DNA from 4 places in the Priestia sp. 10L35 genome. Region 1 is predicted to be linked to each of the others. Evidence: riboswitches for the same ligand, from Rfam matches in the RefSeq annotation. Region 1 holds a riboswitch; each other region holds the start of a gene.

Region 1 (4,866 bases):
TCGGAGGACGATTCATGCCTCCCGTTACTTCGAGCTTAATCCCTTTTAAAATGGGTGTTAAATTCAAAATAATATCCGTCATGCGTTTTGCTTCTTCTTCTGTAGAAACACGTAAATCCACGTGCGCTTCTGCATATTCCGGCACTACATTTGTACCGCTGCCTCCCGTAAATGTCCCAACGTTCACCGTTGTACCTTTTTCATAATCTGTTAAGCCCTGCAAGAAAATCACTTGGCGCGCCAGCTCTTCAATCGCATTGATTCCTTCTTTGTGGTGATTACCCGCGTGTGCTGCTCGTCCCCATACTTTTACGGTGAAAATCCCCGCTCCTTTGCGTGACGTTTTTAACGCACCTGAACCCGCCACCGCTGGTTCCGCTACTAGCACTGCTTCACTTCTTTGTGCTTCTTCTTCAATGTATTTTTTAGAAGAAATTGACCCAATCTCTTCATCCGAATTACAGAAAAACACAATTTTTTTATCGAGCGATAAGCCAAGCTCTTGAATCGCTTTAATCGCCCATATAGATTGTACAATGCCGCCTTTCATGTCTAAAATTCCCGGACCATACAGCTTGTTTCCCTCCGTTCTTAGACTCAGCCTCCCCTTTTCCCATACCGTGTCAAAATGACCGATAATTAAAAGCTGCTTTTCTCCTTCTCCAATCGTAAATTTCAAGTGGTTTCCTACTTCTTTTTCTTCTATGATTTCGTACCCTACCCCTAACCGCTTTTGAAACAGCTGCGTTAAATACATTCCACACTGATCTACTAACTCTTTACTGTAGGACGGTGATTCTTTTTTCACAAATCCAATTAAATCTTCAAGCATATCTTGTTCGTGTTCTTTTAAATAACTAAACACGCTTTGTTCTACCATTACCTGACTCAAATCAATTCCTCCTCCAAACAACCCCTGCTGCTTGCATTAAATGCTTTTATTTATTTTACGTATAACTATGTTCTACGTTTCACATAACGACCTTAAATTATCCTTAATTATAATGGTTTTCAGACAATTTTCCATCCTTTAAATACAGATAATACTTTAACTTATTCATAACCGACCGAAAATAGCCATAAACTTCAACAAATTCATACAAAAAAGCTTCAATCTTCAACAGATTAAAGCTTTCGTTTGACTAATTGACATTTATTTTAATATTTTTCCCTTTTGACTTCACACTCACAAAAACAAACATAGACACTAAAAAAATAAACAGAATAACGCCAACCATTTCAAAGTTTACTTCGGCCCATGGGTTAAAGAAAGTGAATGCTAAATAGAACGACACACCATACGCGAGGACAACAATAACCCAGCCCATCAAGCGGGAAGCAGATTGTCCAAATTTACTCGATTCATTCACCATTTTATGTACAATCATCGAATCGATTGTATCTGTAAGCATCATGCCAAACATAAACACTAGTCCCAACAAAAGTGGCGTATACTTGCCTGCGTTCCCTACAGCTAGAGACCACACGGCCGTTTGACTGACCGTTTCGGCTGCTAAAGCGAACAATGCCCCTACAAGAATAATTAAAAAAGGATTCGTTGTTCCTTTTGCGATTTTCGGAATAAACTTCCCTTTTAATCCGCTCAGCTGAAACTCTTCTTCTTTATTTTTAGTTCGAAGCAAATGATATGTGTTTAATGTTCCAATCAGAAAGAGAGAGATAATGGATACCCAAGATGCAAAATGATCAAAATATGATGGAAACGTAAAATTCTTCATCACCACGCCCAGCACCCCGGCCGTGACGGCCACCATTCCTCCATGACCTAGTGAAAACAGCGTTCCAACCCACGGGGCAAAACGGCTGCCCATTCTCCAATTATATCGGGTCTGGCCATCAATAAAAGCTAAGTGATCTGCATCCAATCCGTGCCTGATTCCTAATAAAAAGACAAGTAAAAAAACTGATAAACCTTCCATTTCCTACACTCCTTTTTTTAAAATAAAACGTAAAAAAGCCTCAATTCTATAGAAATTGAGGACGTGTCGGCATATGAAAATAAACAGCAATTGCTCACTGCGTACCTTGATACACCGCCTCTTTCCTAGAAGAGTCAAGTGTACAGAATAGGTAGGTCTCCTGGCTTGAGATCATCATTTTCTACCGCCTTCCCCATTTTGAGTGACGATAAGATAGAAAACTCCCTGCTTACAGTGGCTGGACCGCTCGAGATTTGCACTCGATTCCCTGTTACCTCTTACGCTATGTAAGAGCACCTAAACTGTGCGAATGATTCATTTTCTTCCTCATTATACTAGTACCGCTTACAAATGAATAGAGAAAATTCAAATAAAAAAGCCCTGCTAAGCTTTACATGCTTAGCAGGGCTTTTTAAAGCAATTAAACTACTTCTACCGTTACGTCTACGTTGCCGCTGATTGCTTTTGAATACGGACAGTATGAATGAGCTAGGTCTACATATTTTTTCGCTGTTTCTAAATCTAAGCCTTCGATATGTGCTTCAAGCGCTACTCCAATTTTCACTCCTTGATCAGCTTTATCAGGAAGCAGCTGAACAGTAGCTTTTACTTCACTGCTTTTGATTTCTACGTTATGTTTTTTCAACATAAATTCTAACGCGCTGTTGAAACAAGCACTGTATCCAGCTGCAAACAGCTGCTCTGGGTTTGTTGCTGTTGTTGCTTCTCCACCAAGCGCTGGAGGTGTTGCAACGTCTAAGTTAAAGATGTTATCTAAAGAGTGAACTTCTCCTGTTCTTCCACCTGTGTTAACGACTGTTGTTTCATATAAAGCTTTCATGTATAAACCTCTCCTCTTTTTCATTAATTTTATTAAAAGTTTTTTATTTGTCGTTTCTGTGATTTAATTGTACACAATTTAATTTTAAAAAACAAGTATTAAATACATTAAAAATTTCCCAATAAAAAAAGCCGCGTATTTGCGACTTTTTCTTAATAATATTGAGACTGTTCGTCATAAGCTGATTTTCGAAAAATAGACAAGTTGGTAATGGACCTCATCAGTTTCGTATTAAAAATAACATAATGAATAAACAGCGCCAGCACGCAGCCTAAAACGGCTCCTGTTAACACATCGAATGGATAATGAACGCCAACCCATACGCGTGAAAAGGCAATGAGTACGCCCATGACAACCCACATGCGTCCTGAACGTTTGAAATGCAGCCAAATGGTAAAAGTGATAACTAATGCAGATGTAGCATGATCGCTTGGAAATGAAGAATTTGCGGCGTGATCAACAAGCTGATTCACGTGGTGAGAGATAAACGGACGATCTCGATAAGCAAATAAACTAATCACTTTATTGATAATGACTCCTGTGGCACAAGCACACAAAGCTTGAAATGCTACAACACGGCTGCCGTTTTTATTAATAAGTAAAAACAAGCCGAGTAAAACGATAAGTACATACTGGGCATAATCTGCAAAGAATACCATCAGCGAATCTAGAGGCTTTACGTGTGAGGCATACTGATTCACCGCGTGGAAGATGGTATAATCTACTGAATTAATAGCTGATAACATAATCGAAATCCTTTCTTATTTTTAAATGTCATTAGCTATCTTATCAGTTTCTTGAGAAAATGAACATATTTTTGTCAGAAGCTTCCTAACTGGTATTTATAAATAATGTATTCAGACTGAGTAGTAAACCAACGGACTTTCGCCCATTAACTCACCTGTGAGTGATCCACAATATTTTTTTGCAAAAAGATTTCCTCTAAAGAAGGTTCTTCGACGTGAACTTGATAAATGTCGATGCCGCATTGAATCAATTCGCGAATAATAAGAGGAATATTTCTTTCTTTTTGAAGCATCACTTTTGTGTACATGTGATGGTATTCAACTTCGGGACTCAACGTACGGAAAAACTGTTGAATATATTCTTTATGACTGCTTGGGTAGGGATCATGTTTAATCATCACCGTTTTTTTCGCTTGATATTGAAAGCGCAGCTCTTCCATTGTACCTTCTATTAAAATGACCCCATTTTTCATAATCGCTACACGTGTACAAATCTTCTCAACTTCATTTAAATTATGAGACGTCATAAAAATTGTCTTGCCTTGATTTTGGAGTTCTCTTATTAGTTCATGAATGTGAAGAGCAGATTCAACATCTACTCCAGAAGTTGGTTCATCTAAAAAGATAAGATCTGGGTCTGCTACAATTGCTTGAGCAATTCCTAACTTCTTTTTCATTCCAAATGAAAACTTTCCAACTTTCTGATGCTCATGTCCTTCTAATCCTACTTTCTTCAGTACAATACTACAGTGTTCTTTCGAAAAACGATGGCCGTTTATCTTTAAAAAATAGCGCAAATGATTGAGCGCTGTCATCTCATCATAAAAGTTAGCATAGTCAGGAAGCACACCTATTTTCTTCTGAAGCTCTAAATCAATATCACTCTGTCCCAGCAGCGTAAATTCTCCTGCTGAAGGAAATGAAACGCCGGTAAGCATATTAATAAATGTAGACTTTCCTGCTCCGTTTCTTCCTAAAAATCCGTAAATTTCCCCTTGTGGTACCTGTAAATTAATACCGTTAACAACTGTTTTAGATCCATATTTTTTAGTTAATTTACTTGTTTCAATAGCATACATATTATACTTCTCTCCTTTTAAAACTCCAAAGTGCCGTACATAAACAAAGTGCTGCAAAAATAAGAAGAACTGTTAGATACCCTTTCTCCAGCTTTAAATAGTAGTAGGGTGTCACATACTTAAACCATGCAATGTACGCTTTTGATGAAAATATGCTCCACACGCTCAGTACCGGTAGAACAAACGATAAAATAATTGATAAAAACATAGTATGAGTTGGGCTTGGCATTAAAGCTGAAAGCATTAAAACAAATGAAATG
Region 2 (4,866 bases), on a different contig from region 1:
AAAAAGGATGAGTATGCAGATACAACGTGTCATAAAAATGATTTTGAGCAAATTGTTCCACTGCCTTTAACAGCTGCTGTCCAATGCCTAGACGCCGGTATGCTGGATCGACATAGCATTTTACAATCTCGGCTGCAGTTTTATGTTCATATCGCTTTTTTAATGCATGAAACCTTCCATCGTAAGCGTATAAACCAATTGTTCCAATTACTTGTTGATTTTCCGTGACAGCTGCAAAAAAAGCAGCGCCTTTCGCTTGAACATAATGTTCATTAAAATGAAGCAAATCCACAGAAAGCTGATTTTTTTCCAGCATAGGAAATAGCTCATTCCGCATATTCATGACAAACTGAATCACTTCAGCATCCTTTTCTTTTACTTCTTTAATTTGATACATTTGTACTTCTTGCACGTTTACTGTCACATCCTTTTATCTATCATTGTATCCTTTCTCTTTTTCCTATAGGAACAACGATATTGACTATGGCGTTACGTCTAAATGCTGAGTCAGCATATAATACTCGCTTGGATTTGTTGTCCAGTTTTTCACTTTTTGATTATAAGCAACAACAATGTTTGGATGTACAATCGATGACGTCAGCATTTCCCCATTAATCAAAGCGGTTGCTTGCTTGGCTAGCTGATCTCGTTTTGCGTCATCTACTGTTGAATTTAACTGTTCTATCATTTTTGTTAGCGTATCGTCATTAATCCGGCTGGCATTTAAACCACCGCCCGGCAAATAGTTCGTGCTTAAATAATAGCTGGCATCCCCTCTAGGTGCTGTGATAAGGCTGTACAATGCTAAATCCCAATCATCTTTTGCCATTACATATTCATCGCTGTCTTCAACTAGGTGAATCTTAATATTAATTCCTAACTCTTTCGCATTAGACTGTATAAGCTGAGCAATCAAAGGAAGTTCTGGCAATGAGCTGTATGTGACAAGAGAGAGGGATAATGGCTTTCCATTTTTGATTACTTTGCCATTTTTGAGTTGATAGCCTGCTTTCTCTAAATATTTTTTAGCATATGCTATTCCTTTTGTCTCACTAGCAGTATTATCAGCAAAAGGAAATTGGGGTAAAAATGGACCTCGAGCCGCTGCCGCTTGATTGTTCATTATGCTGCTGACAATTTCTTTCCGGTTCAGTAAGGTATCGATAGCTTTTCTTACAGTTTCGTCTTTTAATGCGTCATTGGTTTGATTATAAAGCAATAAATGAGTACGCACACTAGGTACTCCACTTACTTTGAAAGACGAATTCGCTTGTAAAGTGCTCAAGCTTTCTAAAGGCGGGCGATAAATAATATCGGCTGTTCCGGACTGAAGAGCCGCAACTCGCGCATTAGCATCTTCGTTAAATGCAAAGATCGCATTTTTCAATTTTACTTTCCCATTCCAATAATGTTCATATCTTTCTAACTTCACTTGATTTCCTTGATCGAAAGTCAAAACTTGAAATGGACCTGTGCCAATAGGCTTCTTAGCTATATTAGAAACATCAACATCTATAATAGCTGTGTTTGGATGCACTAACTCAGAAGGAAATTTAGGCATTGGTTCTTTTAATGTAATTGTCAGCGCATGACCGTTCGCTTTCATTTCTTTAATATTTAAAGCGTTTTTCATCGCATAACTTTGATCTATCGTTCTTTGAAGAGAAGACTTAACGGCATTTTCATCTAGCGCTTTACCATTTTGAAACGTAATATTCTTTCTTATCGTAAATGTCCACGTAAGACCGTTATCTTCCGTTTTCCACTTTTCAGCAAGCCAGGGCTTTATTTTTAAATCATTGCTGATTTTAACAAGCGTCTCCCCTACTCCCGCACGAACTGCTGTATAATTATCATCCGTATGAGGATCAAGCGTTGCAGATGTAAAATTAAATAAAAACGTCACACTTTTATCCGTTTTCTTTCTTTCTTTTATACTTATGCTCTCTTCATTAGGAGCGCAAGCAGTGAGGCAAAGTAACACAAGAAATATCATAGATACGAGTTTTTTATTATTTATCATTGATCTTTCCACCTTCTATTTTAATACACAAAAAAAGCACTTCTAAAAAGAAGTGCTTGTCTTCAAAACAAATTCAGATAAACGTATCCCTTGTTTATCTTATTTTTGATTCTGCCAAAACACCTCCCTATCCTCGTAGGTTATTGTGTGCTGCGATTTATGGCAGGTCTCCTGGCTTCAAGTCATTGCCTTATACCGCCTTCCCGTCTCTAAATAGACAGTGGCTTTTTGACATAAGGCTCCTTGTTACAGTGGCGGGACCGCTCCGGATTTGCACCGGATTCCCTTTTAAGGCAATTGAAAAACAATTGCCACCATAAAAACTGGTTATTTAATTTAGTAGCGTGCTCTTGAAACTCTAGAAGTAGAAGCTGATGGTGAAACATCTTCATCATCAAATCCAGTGGCAATAACGGTTACCATCATTTCGTCCTTTAAATCTTCATTAATCACGGACCCAAAAATCATATTTAAGTCCTGATCAGAAGCAGACGTGACAATATCTGCTGCTTCCTGTACTTCGTAAAGACTCAGGCTGCTGCCGCTCGTAATGTTCAACAGCACGCCTCTTGCTCCATCAATCGATGCATCTAGCAGCGGACTAGAAATCGCTTTTTTCGCTGCTTCAATTGCCCGGTCTGATCCAGAAGCTCGTCCGATACCCATAAGCGCAAATCCTTGATTAGACATGATTGTTTTTACATCAGCAAAGTCAAGGTTAATCAGCCCCGGAACAGCGATTAAATCTGAAATACCTTGAATACCTTGGCGAAGAACATTATCTGCTTCACGGAATGCTTCAAGCATAGGCGTCTTTTTATCGACAATTTCAAGCAAGCGGTCGTTTGGAATCACAATAAGAGTATCTACCGATTCATTCATCGCAGTAATACCGCCTACTGCTTGCTTCGTACGTTTATTTCCTTCAAACTTGAACGGGCGAGTGACTACTCCAATTGTTAAAGCATTTAGTTCACGGGCAATTTGGGCAATAACCGGAGCTGCTCCAGTACCGGTTCCTCCGCCCATGCCAGCTGTTACGAATACCATATCTGCGCCTTGCAGTACTTCTTGAATTTGTTCTCTGCTTTCTTCGGCTGCTTCTCTTCCCACTTCTGGATTAGCTCCTGCACCTAATCCTCGCGTTAAGGCCGCACCAATCTGCATTTTCACATCTGCTTTAGATAAGTTAAGCGCCTGAGCATCCGTATTAACGGCGATAAATTCTACTCCTTGTACACCGTGTTCAATCATACGGTTAACGGTGTTATTTCCTCCACCGCCGACCCCAATTACTTTAATTCGCACTAATGGCGATACATCTGCATCAAATCCAAACATTCTAAGTTCCTCCTCAATGATCAAAATTACTTTCTCTTATTATCCGAAAAAACACGTGAAGAACCTTTTACTCCTATGTTTAACGCGTAACTGTTCTTTTGTTTTACAGATTTTATACACTTCTCTTTTAACCTTTAAATCTTTACATCTTTATGTAAATTTATTGTTGTTCTAAAATTAGTACGCCGAACTCTTTTATGGTTTTTCCACTCAAAATGGCATATAAGCTTATTGTATCATTCATTTGACAGATGTCTGTATTTAATTTTGAGTAAGATGTGACTAAGAGAATAATATTTTTATAGACAAAATGAGAAAAAGCCCTTAGAAATAAGGGCTTCTCTAGATAATAAACCGTTTTATAATTTCCCAGTTAAGAATTGAGCCTCTCCCATGCCAAAGCTCCAGTCAGCATTACTGTTTTCAACAATCGAAATCATAATGTCGTTTGGCTGAATGCCGCAACTCTCTCCAAGCTCTTTTACAATTAATCTGTAAAGAGCTTGCTTTTGCTCTTCTGTTCGCTGTTTACTCGTTACACTTATAATAACCAAATCCTTGCTTCTCTCAAAGCCAAGACCTGTATCTTCAATAATCATTTCATGAGCAGGATGCTGATGTACAATTTGATAACGGTCGCGCTCCGGGACGCCAAAGGCTTCTAGCATCGCTCGGTGAGCAGCGTCTAGTAATGTTTTTAACTCTTTTTCATCTCTTCCTTCTATTACATCAAATCTAAGTAATGGCATACTAAGTAACCTCCAGCTTTTTGTCTAATATATTATTGCCTCATCATATCACAACTATCATTTGTAAAAAAAAGATATGCTATTCACAATGGGCTCTCTAGTGAAAGAGACCTCAAATGCTTCAATAAAAGCTCAACTTAACAAAAAGAAATGAGCAGTATAACGGCTCATTTCATTAGTACAAAAACATTTATAATAAGAGCTAAAATACATACAGATACAATGGCAATGAGTACGTTCATCACAAGGTTTTGCGAGGATGTTTTGGCTTGTTTTTTCATATCAGCCCGACTCATCTGTTGCTTTTCATGATCACTTTTAGACATCACGTAGCCTCTCCTATTCATCAAAATGTCAGCAGTGTGTAAATGATTTTTGAGAAACCTTGATCCAGTTCTTTTGTATAGACAGCAGCACATGCAGGTTATCACCAGTTATTTTAGCATGTTTTGTCAAATAAGTGGACTATGTAGCGCTTCAATTTATTATTCACAGCCAAATATATTTAAATTCGTTGCTTTTCTCTTCTTTTCTCGCTATTGTTTGAGAAGAAGGATAATTAGATACGATAAAGGATGATACGATATTGAATAACCATACGCAGCTGCCTCAGTATATCTACACATACGCATGCAGCGAAGAGGAACTCTCACTATGTCAATTAGAGAGACGCTCTCTTTTTGAAATTGAAACTGAGAAACCTATCATAAAAAGTGCCGTTAAACTTGATCCAAGTAGAAGCCCTTTTATCAA
Region 3 (4,866 bases), on a different contig from region 1:
TTCAGAAAAAGTTTCGTCTAGCTTTAATTATCGGCGTCGGAATGGCAACTTTTCAGCAGATTCAAGGCTCAAACTCAATTGTTTATTATGCAACAAGCATTGCACGTCAAGTTGGTTTAGCCCCGCAGGTAGCTGCTGGTTTTACGGTTATTGTTGGGGTAATCTTCGTCGTGACAACACTTATTTTTCTGCAGTTTGTCGATAGATTCAACCGCCGTACCATTCTTACGATTGGCGGCGCGGGTATGGCTCTTTCATTTTTCACACCGGCTATTCTAGGAGCATTAGGCGTTAATGAAGTCGTTGTTAACTGGGTTACGTTAATTGCTCTTTGCTGCTTTATCCTTTGCTATGCGTTTTCTTGGGCACCGCTTACGTGGATCATTGTAGGAGAAATTTTCCCGCTTTCTGTACGTGGAATCGGTGCTGGGATTTCATCTGCTTTTAACTGGACAGGATCGCTGGCAGTAGGGCTTGTGTTCCCAATTTTAGCTGATCAGTTTAGTTTGGGCGTTATCTTTTCAACGTTCGGGATCATTTGCATTCTCGGTTTATTCTTCATACGTTTTGTAGTTGTTGAAACAAAAGGACGTAGCCTAGAGCAAATTGAAACGGACATGGCAGCTCGGTCTGGAAGAAATTCTGTAAGTCCAGTTGAGCGTAATAAATATGTTTAATTGTCGTAAATGTTTTAAATGTAAGATGCTGAGATAAAAGTATTTTAGCTGAAGTGAAAAACGAACCACTAATCAAACACTTTGATTAGTGGTTCGTTTTTTTATGGTGAACGCAGGTTTCAGCTGTTTCGTTTCTTCTAGCAGTTGATTGGAGAGCAAGGCGAAGACTCCTGCGGGACAAGCGGAACAGATGAGACCCCCCAGGCGCACAAGCGACGAGGAGGCTCATCGGCCGCCCGCGGAAAGCAAAGCCTTGCACGGAAATCAACTGCGGGGTAACAAGCGGTTCAGCTCATGTCGGCCTTTGTTCGTCCCCAGCCTCTTTCTTATTAGTAGATACAGAGAGTTCATCTTTTACCCTGTCCTATTAGTGCCTAATAAAATGGAAAGATAGGTTAGCTTATCATAATGTAGACTTTAATAGATATTCATAACTAGCAATTTCTAAAACGAAAGCTAAATGTGCGTTCTGCTTACAAGAAGGTAGTGACCATCATCAACAAATTCTCATATAAATAAGTAAGCTTGTTTACTTTTAACTAAATTTATTTATTAATAGGGGGATTAACTAGTTGATGAATTTGACGCTTCATGAACGTTCTGAAAAGTTATTAAAGCAAAGAATTAAACAATTAAATCCGAGAGATCCATTTAACTTTGTTTTTATGGGAGACAGCAGAGGTGACGGACCAAACGATAATTGTTTCACGATGAGCGGTGAATTTGAGCTTGTGTTAAAAAAGGCGGTGGAATTGAACCCGCTGTTTATTATTCATGGGGGAGACACCGTCTATACAGGGAAAAAAGAGTATTTGGAGCACTTTGTTAAGGTTGTTGAAAAAATCGCCCCAAACATTCCTATGTTTGTATGCGTAGGGAATCATGATGAACTGTACCTTGATGAAAGCAATCTCGAAAACTTCAGAGCCACTATCGGAAAAGTACACTGGGTTATTGATATTCCTGTCTTTAACTTCCGGTGCATCGCATTAAATAATGTCATCAGTCCCAAAAATAAAATATATGGATTTACAGATAGAGAGCTTAATTATTTAGAGCAGCAGCTAGAGGATGCTCCTCGTAATACCGTTATAGCCATGCATGCGCAGCCAAATATCGGTCGGTGGACAAACCTTGAAGGGTTTCCTGTAACGACTCCTCAAAGTCAAGAGTTTTTTGATTTAATTCAAGAACACCGCGTGAAAAAAGTGTTAGTCAGCCACGTGCATGCGTATGACGAGCAGTTTATTAGAAAAAACAGAAACGGGTCGTTTACGCTTGGAAGAGGCACTGATTTTGTATTGTCAGGAGGCGCCGGCGCTCCCCTTGATTTTGAGCCGCCTTTAATTTTAAATAATTATAATTTTACGGAATTTTTTGTAAGCAGGTACGACATTTTAGGTCCTCTTCTTTGGAAGGATTTTGGACGACCTCGAAGAAATTGTTTGTAAAAACAAGAAAGTAGAAAGTTAGGTTCAAAAAAAGAGGCTGGAACAAAAGGGTTTTAGACGAAGTGAAACGAATCATCGATCAAGATGTGTGATTAGTGGTTCGTTTTTTTGTTAAGGCAAACGTAGGTTTCATGTGTATAGGTCTTTCTAGCAGGTGATTGAAGGACAAGGCGAGGACCCCTGCGGGAAAACCGTACATAACTCTTAACGAAACCTTGTAGCAGAAGGCTCAGTCAAACGTTATAATAGATAGTGAATAATGATATATTCTCTATATTTGTCATATATTTGTATTACATATGTAATTGAAGAAAAACATTCACTTGATATACTGTTTAATGACTTAACTTTATCTTAAAATTTACAGTGAACTGCCTGTTTATAGAGGCTTAGAAGATACACAGCAAATGGAGGAGCTATCATGGCAAACGAAAAGATGCAAGAAGGACTTAATCGTTTTATTAAGGAAGATTTAAATGACCTTTTAGGTAGACTGTTCCCTTTAATGGATCGGGAGTGTGCGGAAGAAAAGAGAATGCTTATCGAAACCGCGGTAGAGTACATCTATTCTTCAGGGTATCATCAAGGAGCAAAAGACTTGATCGAAACACATCGAAAAGATGATTACAAATTGTTAAGGCAAAAATTAGCGTCAGCACCTCCTGAAAACTGATTTTTTAAAATTTTTTTTGACAACGTAAATGTAAGGTGTTAAGATAACTCTAAATTCAAAACATTATAAACAATTAAAACTCTTATTGAGAGAGGCGGAGGGACTGGCCCTGTGAAGCCCGGCAACCATTTAACAATTTTGTTAAAAAGGTGCTACATCCTGCAAAGCGTACAGCTTTGAAAAATAAGAGAGGATTTCATAGATACTATGCCTCTCTATTCATGATATAGAGGCTTTTTATTTTATGTGAAGGTGTTTTGAATAAACAATTTCATAGAAATGCATCAGGTGCTGTGTAACGAATGTACGCAGCTTAAAAGGGAAGACCGGTGAAAAGCCGGCGCGGTCCCGCCACTGTAATGGGGAGCAACTTATTAACCACTGTTTCATTTTGAAATGGGAAGGGATAGGAAGCGATGAACCTAAGTCAGGAGACCTGCCTGTTGTATGCACTTAAGCTCTACGGGATATAGAGAGGAGTGAGGAATACGTGTTGAGAAAAACAGGCTATCTCAACTTTAGTTAAGTATGCGTATCATCTCTCTTTTTATTTCGAAAAGAGAGATTTTTTAGTTTACCGATAAAAAAATATACAGGGAGTGGAAAAAATGAGCAGTGTAAAAAGTTCGAACTTAGGTTATCCAAGAATTGGTGAAAAACGAGAATGGAAAAAAGCGCTTGAGCAGTTTTGGGCAGGAAAACTAGAGAAAGATATCTTTCTTCAAGAAATTGAAGCTCTTCGTCTAGCGCATCTAAAAAAACAGCGTGACGCAGGAATTGAATTGATTCCAGTCGGCGATTTTAGCTTATACGATCATGTGTTAGATACAGCTGTTATGTTTGGTTTGGTGCCAAAGCGCTTTGATTATGACGGGGGAGCGGTATCGCTTGAAACGTATTTTGAGATTGCGCGAGGAACAAAAGGTGCGGTAGCCTCTACGATGACAAAATGGTTTAACACAAATTATCACTATATTGTACCAGAGCTTGAGGAATGTACGCCGGCACTTGTAGAAAATCGCCCGCTTCAATTTTACAAAGAAGCAAAACAGAAGCTGAATATTGAAGGTAAGCCCGTGATTTTAGGTCCAGTAACATTTGTGAAGCTGTCAAAAGGATATAAAAAAAGTGAGTTTAAAGAAGTAGTTGAACAATTTGTTCCGCTTTATGCAACTATCTTAGCGGAGCTGCAAGCAGAAGGAGTAGAGTGGGTACAAATAGATGAGCCGGTTTTAGCTACAACGCTATCAAAAGAAGACCTGGCGCTTTACACAGAAGTCTATCAAACTTTGAAGGAAGCGGCACCGAATGTAAAAGTCATTTTGCAAACGTATTTTGACAGCGTTGATCACTACAAAGAAGTTGTGTCTCTTCCTGTTGAAGGAATCGGTTTAGACTTTGTGCATGACCGAGGCGAAAATCTCACTGCGCTTAATAAATATGGTTTTCCGACTGATAAAGTGCTGGCAGCAGGAGTGATTGACGGACGAAACATTTGGCGTGAAAATTTGGACGAACAGCTTTTAACAATCAGTGAAATTGAAGAAGCTGTATCAAAAGATCGTCTAATCCTGCAGCCTTCATCAAGTCTGCTACATGTTCCTGTCACGGTGAAAAATGAAGAGACGATTGATCCAGTATTGAAAAATGCGCTCTCTTTTGCAGATGAAAAGCTAAAGGAAATTACGCTGTTAACAAAAGCGGTGCAGCAAGGAAAAGAAGCAATAGAAGAAGAAATAAGCGTAAGCAAACAGGCAATTCAAGCATTAAATGGTTCATCTTTTCGAAATCATCAAGACGTGCAAAAAGAGCTGAAGCAGCTGCACAGCTATAAAGCAGAGCGACAAGCGCCGTTTGACGTACGTCAGCGCGTTCAGCAAGAAGCTTTTCAACTGCCGCTTCTTCCAACGACAACGATTGGAAGCTTTCCGCAAACAAAAGAAGTGCGAAAAGAGCGTCTAAAATGGCGTAAAGGCGAGTTAAGCGATGAAGCATATGAAGCGTACATTAACGAGGAAATAAAAAAATGGATTGAAATTCAAGAAAACATCGGCTTAGATGTCCT
Region 4 (4,866 bases), on a different contig from region 1:
CAATGTTGAGATCATGCAAAATGGCTAGGACCGTCAAGCTCATTTCCTGCTGTAAAGTTTTTAACAGCTGAAGCAGTTCCATTGTATGTTTTACATCTAAGTGATTCGTTGGTTCATCAAGAAGTAAGTAGTCAGGTTCTTGCGCTAGTGCTTTAGCCAGTAAAACCCGCTGTTTTTCTCCACCGCTTAGCGATTGAAAAGTATGATTTCTATAGTGCCAGACGTTTGTTAATTTCATCACGCTTTCCACCACTTCTTCATCCTGTGCTGATACAGTGCTAAACAATCCTTTTGCCTGATAAGGGTAACGTCCAAGTGAAACAATTTCTTGAACCGTAAATTCTAGCCCAATTTGATTTTCTTGCGTCATGACTGCAACTTTTTGCGCCAGTTGTTTTGGTGAATAAGCCTTCACTGACTTTCCTTCCACCTTCACTTCTCCTGATTGAATGGTTAATACATTCATAATTAAGCGAATAAGCGTTGTTTTCCCGCTTCCATTTGGTCCTAGTAAAGCGACAAAAGAACCTTTGTCTACGGTGAACGTGATGTCACGAACGGTCGGCTGCTGCTTATCGTATCCTCCTGTCACATTATATAGTTCAATCATGATATTCCTCTTTTCCGCATACGTTCTTTTACAAGGAGCAGGGTAAAAATCGGCGAACCAATTAAGGCAGTTACGACTCCAATCGGCAGTTCACGAGGTTCTAATATCGTTCGTGCCAATAAATCTGCTAAAACCAAATAACTTCCTCCAATTAAAATAGAAAGCGGCAGTACATGCTTATGATTAGCTCCCGCTACGAGACGAACTACGTGGGGGATAACTAAGCCAACAAATCCAATTGCCCCAGATACTGATACCGCAGCCCCTGTTAATACGGATGCACCTATTAAAATCATTCTTTTTTTCTTCTTTACGTCTATTCCCATAAACTGAGCGGATTGATCGCCAAATGCTAAGCCGTTCAGCTCTTTTACATGTAACAACAGCATAATTGTACCGATCAAAAAGAACGGCCCTAAAATTTGAATATGAGACCATCCTCTCATTGATACGCTTCCCATTAGCCAATATAAAACCTGCCTTACATCTTCTTCGGGAGAAAGAGCCACAATTAATGAAATAAGCGCGCTCATAAAGGATGATAAAATAATCCCCGCTAAGATGATGGTTTCATTGGCCAAATTGCCGCTTGCGAGTTTCGTAATACCAAAAACTAAAAGAAGAGTAATAAAACCAGATACAATGCCGACTACAGGCAGCGTGAAGATAGACAAACCAAAAATACTCCAATGAAAATAAATTGCCATGACAGAGCCAAGGGTTGCACCTGAGGAAACCCCAATCGTATAAGGATCGGCAAGCGAGTTTCTTAATAGCCCTTGAAAGGCAGCCCCTGCTATTGAAAGTGAAGCTCCTACTAAAAATGCCACCAGTACTCTTGGAAAACGAATTTGCCAAATGATTAAATCCATGTTTTCTGGACCGTGATATAAGGATAGCCCGGTAAGGTGGCCAATAATAATTTTGATTGTATCTCCTACGGTTAACGAAACTGTACCAATAAATACGCCCATAATTATCGAAGTACATACAATAAATAAACTGACTATGTATAAAATAGATGCTTTGTTAAAAAAAATACGTTTAAAAATCAATACGTTCAGCTCCTCTAGGAAACGAGGCGTGATGTTTTATATTACATTAACCATTCATTTTCCTGTCCATAAACCATGCTTCCACCATGCATTAAGTTGGAAACAATCATCTTTTATTTGTTACGAGTGCTAGACTGTTGAACTGGGCAACGTAGAATAGCGTACTAAAGTTCTTGGTAAAAAAACAAGCGAAAGCCTCTACAAGCTATACTTTTTGTGTTTGCTCCGGACTTTTATAGTTGTCTATTAACTGATACAGCTTTTCCATATCTACGGCTTCTCTCACATATGCTGCTGCTTTTGAAAAAGACTCCTCTTTTTGCAGGCGACTGTTGAATGTGTCCGTAATAGGCGGCAATTTTTTATGTTTACGAATTTGATTAAGCAAAGCTCTGCGCAAAGAATCGTTATGAAACACATCATGAACATACGTGCCAATGACATTGTCTTTAACCGTTCCTTCTTTTTCATGCTCTACCACTGCAAAAGCTTTCGTGGTGCTCTTAGAAACCGTCTTTCCCATATGAATTTCGTAGCCTTCAATCGAAACTCTTTCATTTTCTAACTGGACATACCCAGAAACTCTTTCTGTTTTTTTGCTGGTTGTCATAACCGTTTCCACTGGAAGCAAGCCCAGCCCTTTAATGGACTCAATCCGAGATTCTACTGCATCAGGGTCTGTAATTGTCTCCCCTAGCATTTGATATCCTCCGCAGATGCCAATGACGTGAACGTTCGTTGTGTTCAAGACTTGATTAATGGCTAGATCCAGGCCGCTTTCTTGTAAAAACTGAGCATCTTCAATCGTATTTTTGCTTCCTGGCAAAACAATTAAATCAGGCGTACCTAATTGCGACGGCTTGGTTACAAGCCTCACGTGACAGTCTTCTTCTAAGCTTAAAGGATCGATGTCTGTAAAATTTGAGATGCGCGGGTACGAGATAACCGCAATATCAATTTCTTTTAACGGATTCACAAGCGTTGAGTAATTTCTGAGTGATAACGAATCTTCCGCGTCAATTTCCACGTTGTTCATATAAGGAATAACTCCTAGAACCGGAACACCCGTGTATTCTTCAAACCACTTCAACCCTGGTTTTAAAAGTTCTAAATCTCCTCGGAATTTATTAATTAACACCCCGATAACTCTAGACTTGTGTTCATCTGGAAGCAATTGAAGAGTACCGACTAGGCTCGCGAAAACGCCACCTTTATCAATATCTCCTACTAACACAACAGGCGCTTCTGCTATTTTTGCAACACGCATATTTACGAGTTCCCGATCGTTCAAATTGACTTCGGCAGGACTTCCAGCGCCTTCAATCACAATTCGATCATAATGATTGGCAAGCTCTTTATAAGCTTCCGTGATAACGTTCAAACCTTCATTAAAAAATTCTTGCCGATACTGAAAAGCAAACATATTACGTAGCGGTTTTCCGTGAACAACTATTTGAGATTCATGATCACGAGTTGGTTTAATTAAAATAGGGTTCATATTGGTTGTTGCTTCTACTCCAGCCGCTTCTGCTTGAATTCCTTGCGCTCTGCCAATTTCTTTTCCATCCATTGTAATGTATGAATTAAGCGCCATATTTTGCGATTTAAACGGTGCAGTTTGATAGCCGTCTTCTTTAAAAATACGGCAAAATGCTGTAGCAATCATGCTTTTTCCAGCGTCTGAGTGCGTTCCTTGAATCATAAGCGGTTTTCCTTTTTTCACTTTTTCCACTCCCTACCACATAAAAAAACCTTAACTGTAGAAGTCAAGGTTTGGTCATGCGCTCATTAACACATTGTCTTGACTTATTTCTCCCACCGAAAAATAAGGGGTTTTTAAAAGCAGGTCTCCTGGCTTATGCTTCATTTTACTTCTGCACCCTTCCTAGCTTGACTAGTGGGTCTTTGCAGGTTCATCCACATTTACAGTAGCGGGGGCTGCACCGGATTTACACCGATTTCCCTATTATCCTCCTTAGAGGCACTTTTAAAATCATTTATTCTTTATTGTAACGAATTTTATAACCATTCACAATAACGATTTTCTTCTATTATTATATATTACTGTGTTTATACTTATTTGGGTCTCGTATGCTATAATAACAATTATTTTCCAAACATCTTATGGAATAGCTAGGAAGGTGCTCACAGTTGAAGAAAAAAATCATTTATGTCTTTATCAGCGTGTTTGTTCTTTATATAGCAATCATATCTTTTTGTATGTATCAAACTGCTCACAAGCCTGTTCCACAAAACGCAGATTATGTGCTCGTTTTAGGTTCTAAAGTAGATGGTGACCAAATGTCTCCTAGTTTAAAAGAACGAGTAAAGACGGCCTTATCTTATTTACAAGCCAATCAACAAACAAAAGTTATCGTAACGGGTGGAAAAGGATCCGATGAAGAAATTTCTGAAGCAGAGGCAGCCTATCGTTTTCTGCGGAAAGAAGGAATTAAGAAGAATCGAATTATAAAAGAAAATCAGTCAACTTCTACTTTTGAGAATTTTACTTTTACTAAACAGAAAGTTGATATTCAACACAAAAAAGTCGTGCTTGTTAGCAGTGATTTTCATTTATTTCGCGCCTCTATTATTGCCAAACGTCAAGGCTTTGACGTTTATCCTTTAGGTGCAAAAACACCAAATTCAATTAAACTTCAAGCCTACTTTCGTGAGTATGCTGCTATTTTAAAAACATGGCTGTTTGATAAATAAATAAATAAATAGAGTAAGTAGCTCTACAAATAAAAAACACGGCATGAATTCATGCCGTGTTTTTTATTAATCATCTGTATCGATAACTGCTTTTGGTAAACCTGTGTATTTCGCCCAGTAGAAAATACCAAGTGAAACAAGGGCAATTAAAATTAAGTCAAGCGGGTTGCTTAGCACACCTTGTCCTCCACCAAATGAACCTAGATAAGAGATAACAAGCATAATAATATAATAAGCAACTAGCCACCAAGCAGATTTAAGCTGCTGTGCAAATTTTACAACGTCAGTTGGTACGTATTTCTTAAACGCTACGTAGATAACAACCATTAGAAGCTGTGATCCTAGCAGCCAAGAAATTGTCGTCCACCCTGACCAATATACGATGTATGAACAGAAAATAAATGAAACAGGAGCAATAACGCTCATGCCTTTTAATTTAAAAGGTTTTTTAAGGTCTTTTGCATTTACTCTGAATGCAGCAGCTGA

The links. Region 1 has a riboswitch for cobalamin ahead of AC1DEF_RS23785 (HoxN/HupN/NixA family nickel/cobalt transporter). Riboswitches for the same ligand answer to the same signal wherever they lie in the genome.
Region 2: it holds a riboswitch for cobalamin, as region 1 does, so the genes downstream of both, nikA (nickel ABC transporter substrate-binding protein) here and AC1DEF_RS23785 (HoxN/HupN/NixA family nickel/cobalt transporter) in region 1, are expected to answer to the same signal.
Region 3: it holds a riboswitch for cobalamin, as region 1 does, so the genes downstream of both, metE (5-methyltetrahydropteroyltriglutamate--homocysteine S-methyltransferase) here and AC1DEF_RS23785 (HoxN/HupN/NixA family nickel/cobalt transporter) in region 1, are expected to answer to the same signal.
Region 4: it holds a riboswitch for cobalamin, as region 1 does, so the genes downstream of both, AC1DEF_RS12385 (cobyric acid synthase) here and AC1DEF_RS23785 (HoxN/HupN/NixA family nickel/cobalt transporter) in region 1, are expected to answer to the same signal.

Annotation. Positions count from the first base shown of each region.
Region 1 covers NZ_JBFTKA010000008.1:93,290-98,155, forward strand. Annotated here, with positions in the region: gene AC1DEF_RS23780 (M20 family metallopeptidase) at 1-913, opposite strand, end outside; gene AC1DEF_RS23785 (HoxN/HupN/NixA family nickel/cobalt transporter) at 1,143-1,940, opposite strand; cobalamin riboswitch at 2,074-2,256, opposite strand; gene AC1DEF_RS23790 (organic hydroperoxide resistance protein) at 2,362-2,781, opposite strand; gene AC1DEF_RS23795 (undecaprenyl-diphosphatase) at 2,934-3,527, opposite strand; gene AC1DEF_RS23800 (ABC transporter ATP-binding protein) at 3,674-4,606, opposite strand; gene AC1DEF_RS23805 (ABC transporter permease) at 4,608-4,866, opposite strand, start outside.
Region 2 covers NZ_JBFTKA010000009.1:102,391-107,256, forward strand. Annotated here, with positions in the region: gene AC1DEF_RS24595 (GNAT family N-acetyltransferase) at 1-412, opposite strand, end outside; gene nikA (nickel ABC transporter substrate-binding protein) at 482-2,023, opposite strand; cobalamin riboswitch at 2,168-2,357, opposite strand; gene ftsZ (cell division protein FtsZ) at 2,360-3,364, opposite strand; gene AC1DEF_RS24610 (tautomerase family protein) at 3,724-4,113, opposite strand; gene AC1DEF_RS24615 (hypothetical protein) at 4,281-4,439, opposite strand; gene AC1DEF_RS24620 (TRM11 family SAM-dependent methyltransferase) at 4,700-4,866, shown strand, end outside.
Region 3 covers NZ_JBFTKA010000003.1:743,238-748,103, reverse strand. Annotated here, with positions in the region: gene AC1DEF_RS15220 (sugar porter family MFS transporter) at 1-677, shown strand, start outside; gene AC1DEF_RS15215 (hypothetical protein) at 822-956, shown strand; gene AC1DEF_RS15210 (metallophosphoesterase family protein) at 1,253-2,128, shown strand; gene AC1DEF_RS15205 (hypothetical protein) at 2,550-2,801, shown strand; SAM riboswitch class I at 2,881-2,991, shown strand; cobalamin riboswitch at 3,071-3,259, shown strand; gene metE (5-methyltetrahydropteroyltriglutamate--homocysteine S-methyltransferase) at 3,410-4,866, shown strand, end outside.
Region 4 covers NZ_JBFTKA010000003.1:268,766-273,631, forward strand. Annotated here, with positions in the region: gene AC1DEF_RS12375 (ABC transporter ATP-binding protein) at 1-610, opposite strand, end outside; gene AC1DEF_RS12380 (FecCD family ABC transporter permease) at 607-1,665, opposite strand; gene AC1DEF_RS12385 (cobyric acid synthase) at 1,871-3,397, opposite strand; cobalamin riboswitch at 3,490-3,669, opposite strand; gene AC1DEF_RS12390 (YdcF family protein) at 3,817-4,380, shown strand; gene AC1DEF_RS12395 (APC family permease) at 4,447-4,866, opposite strand, start outside.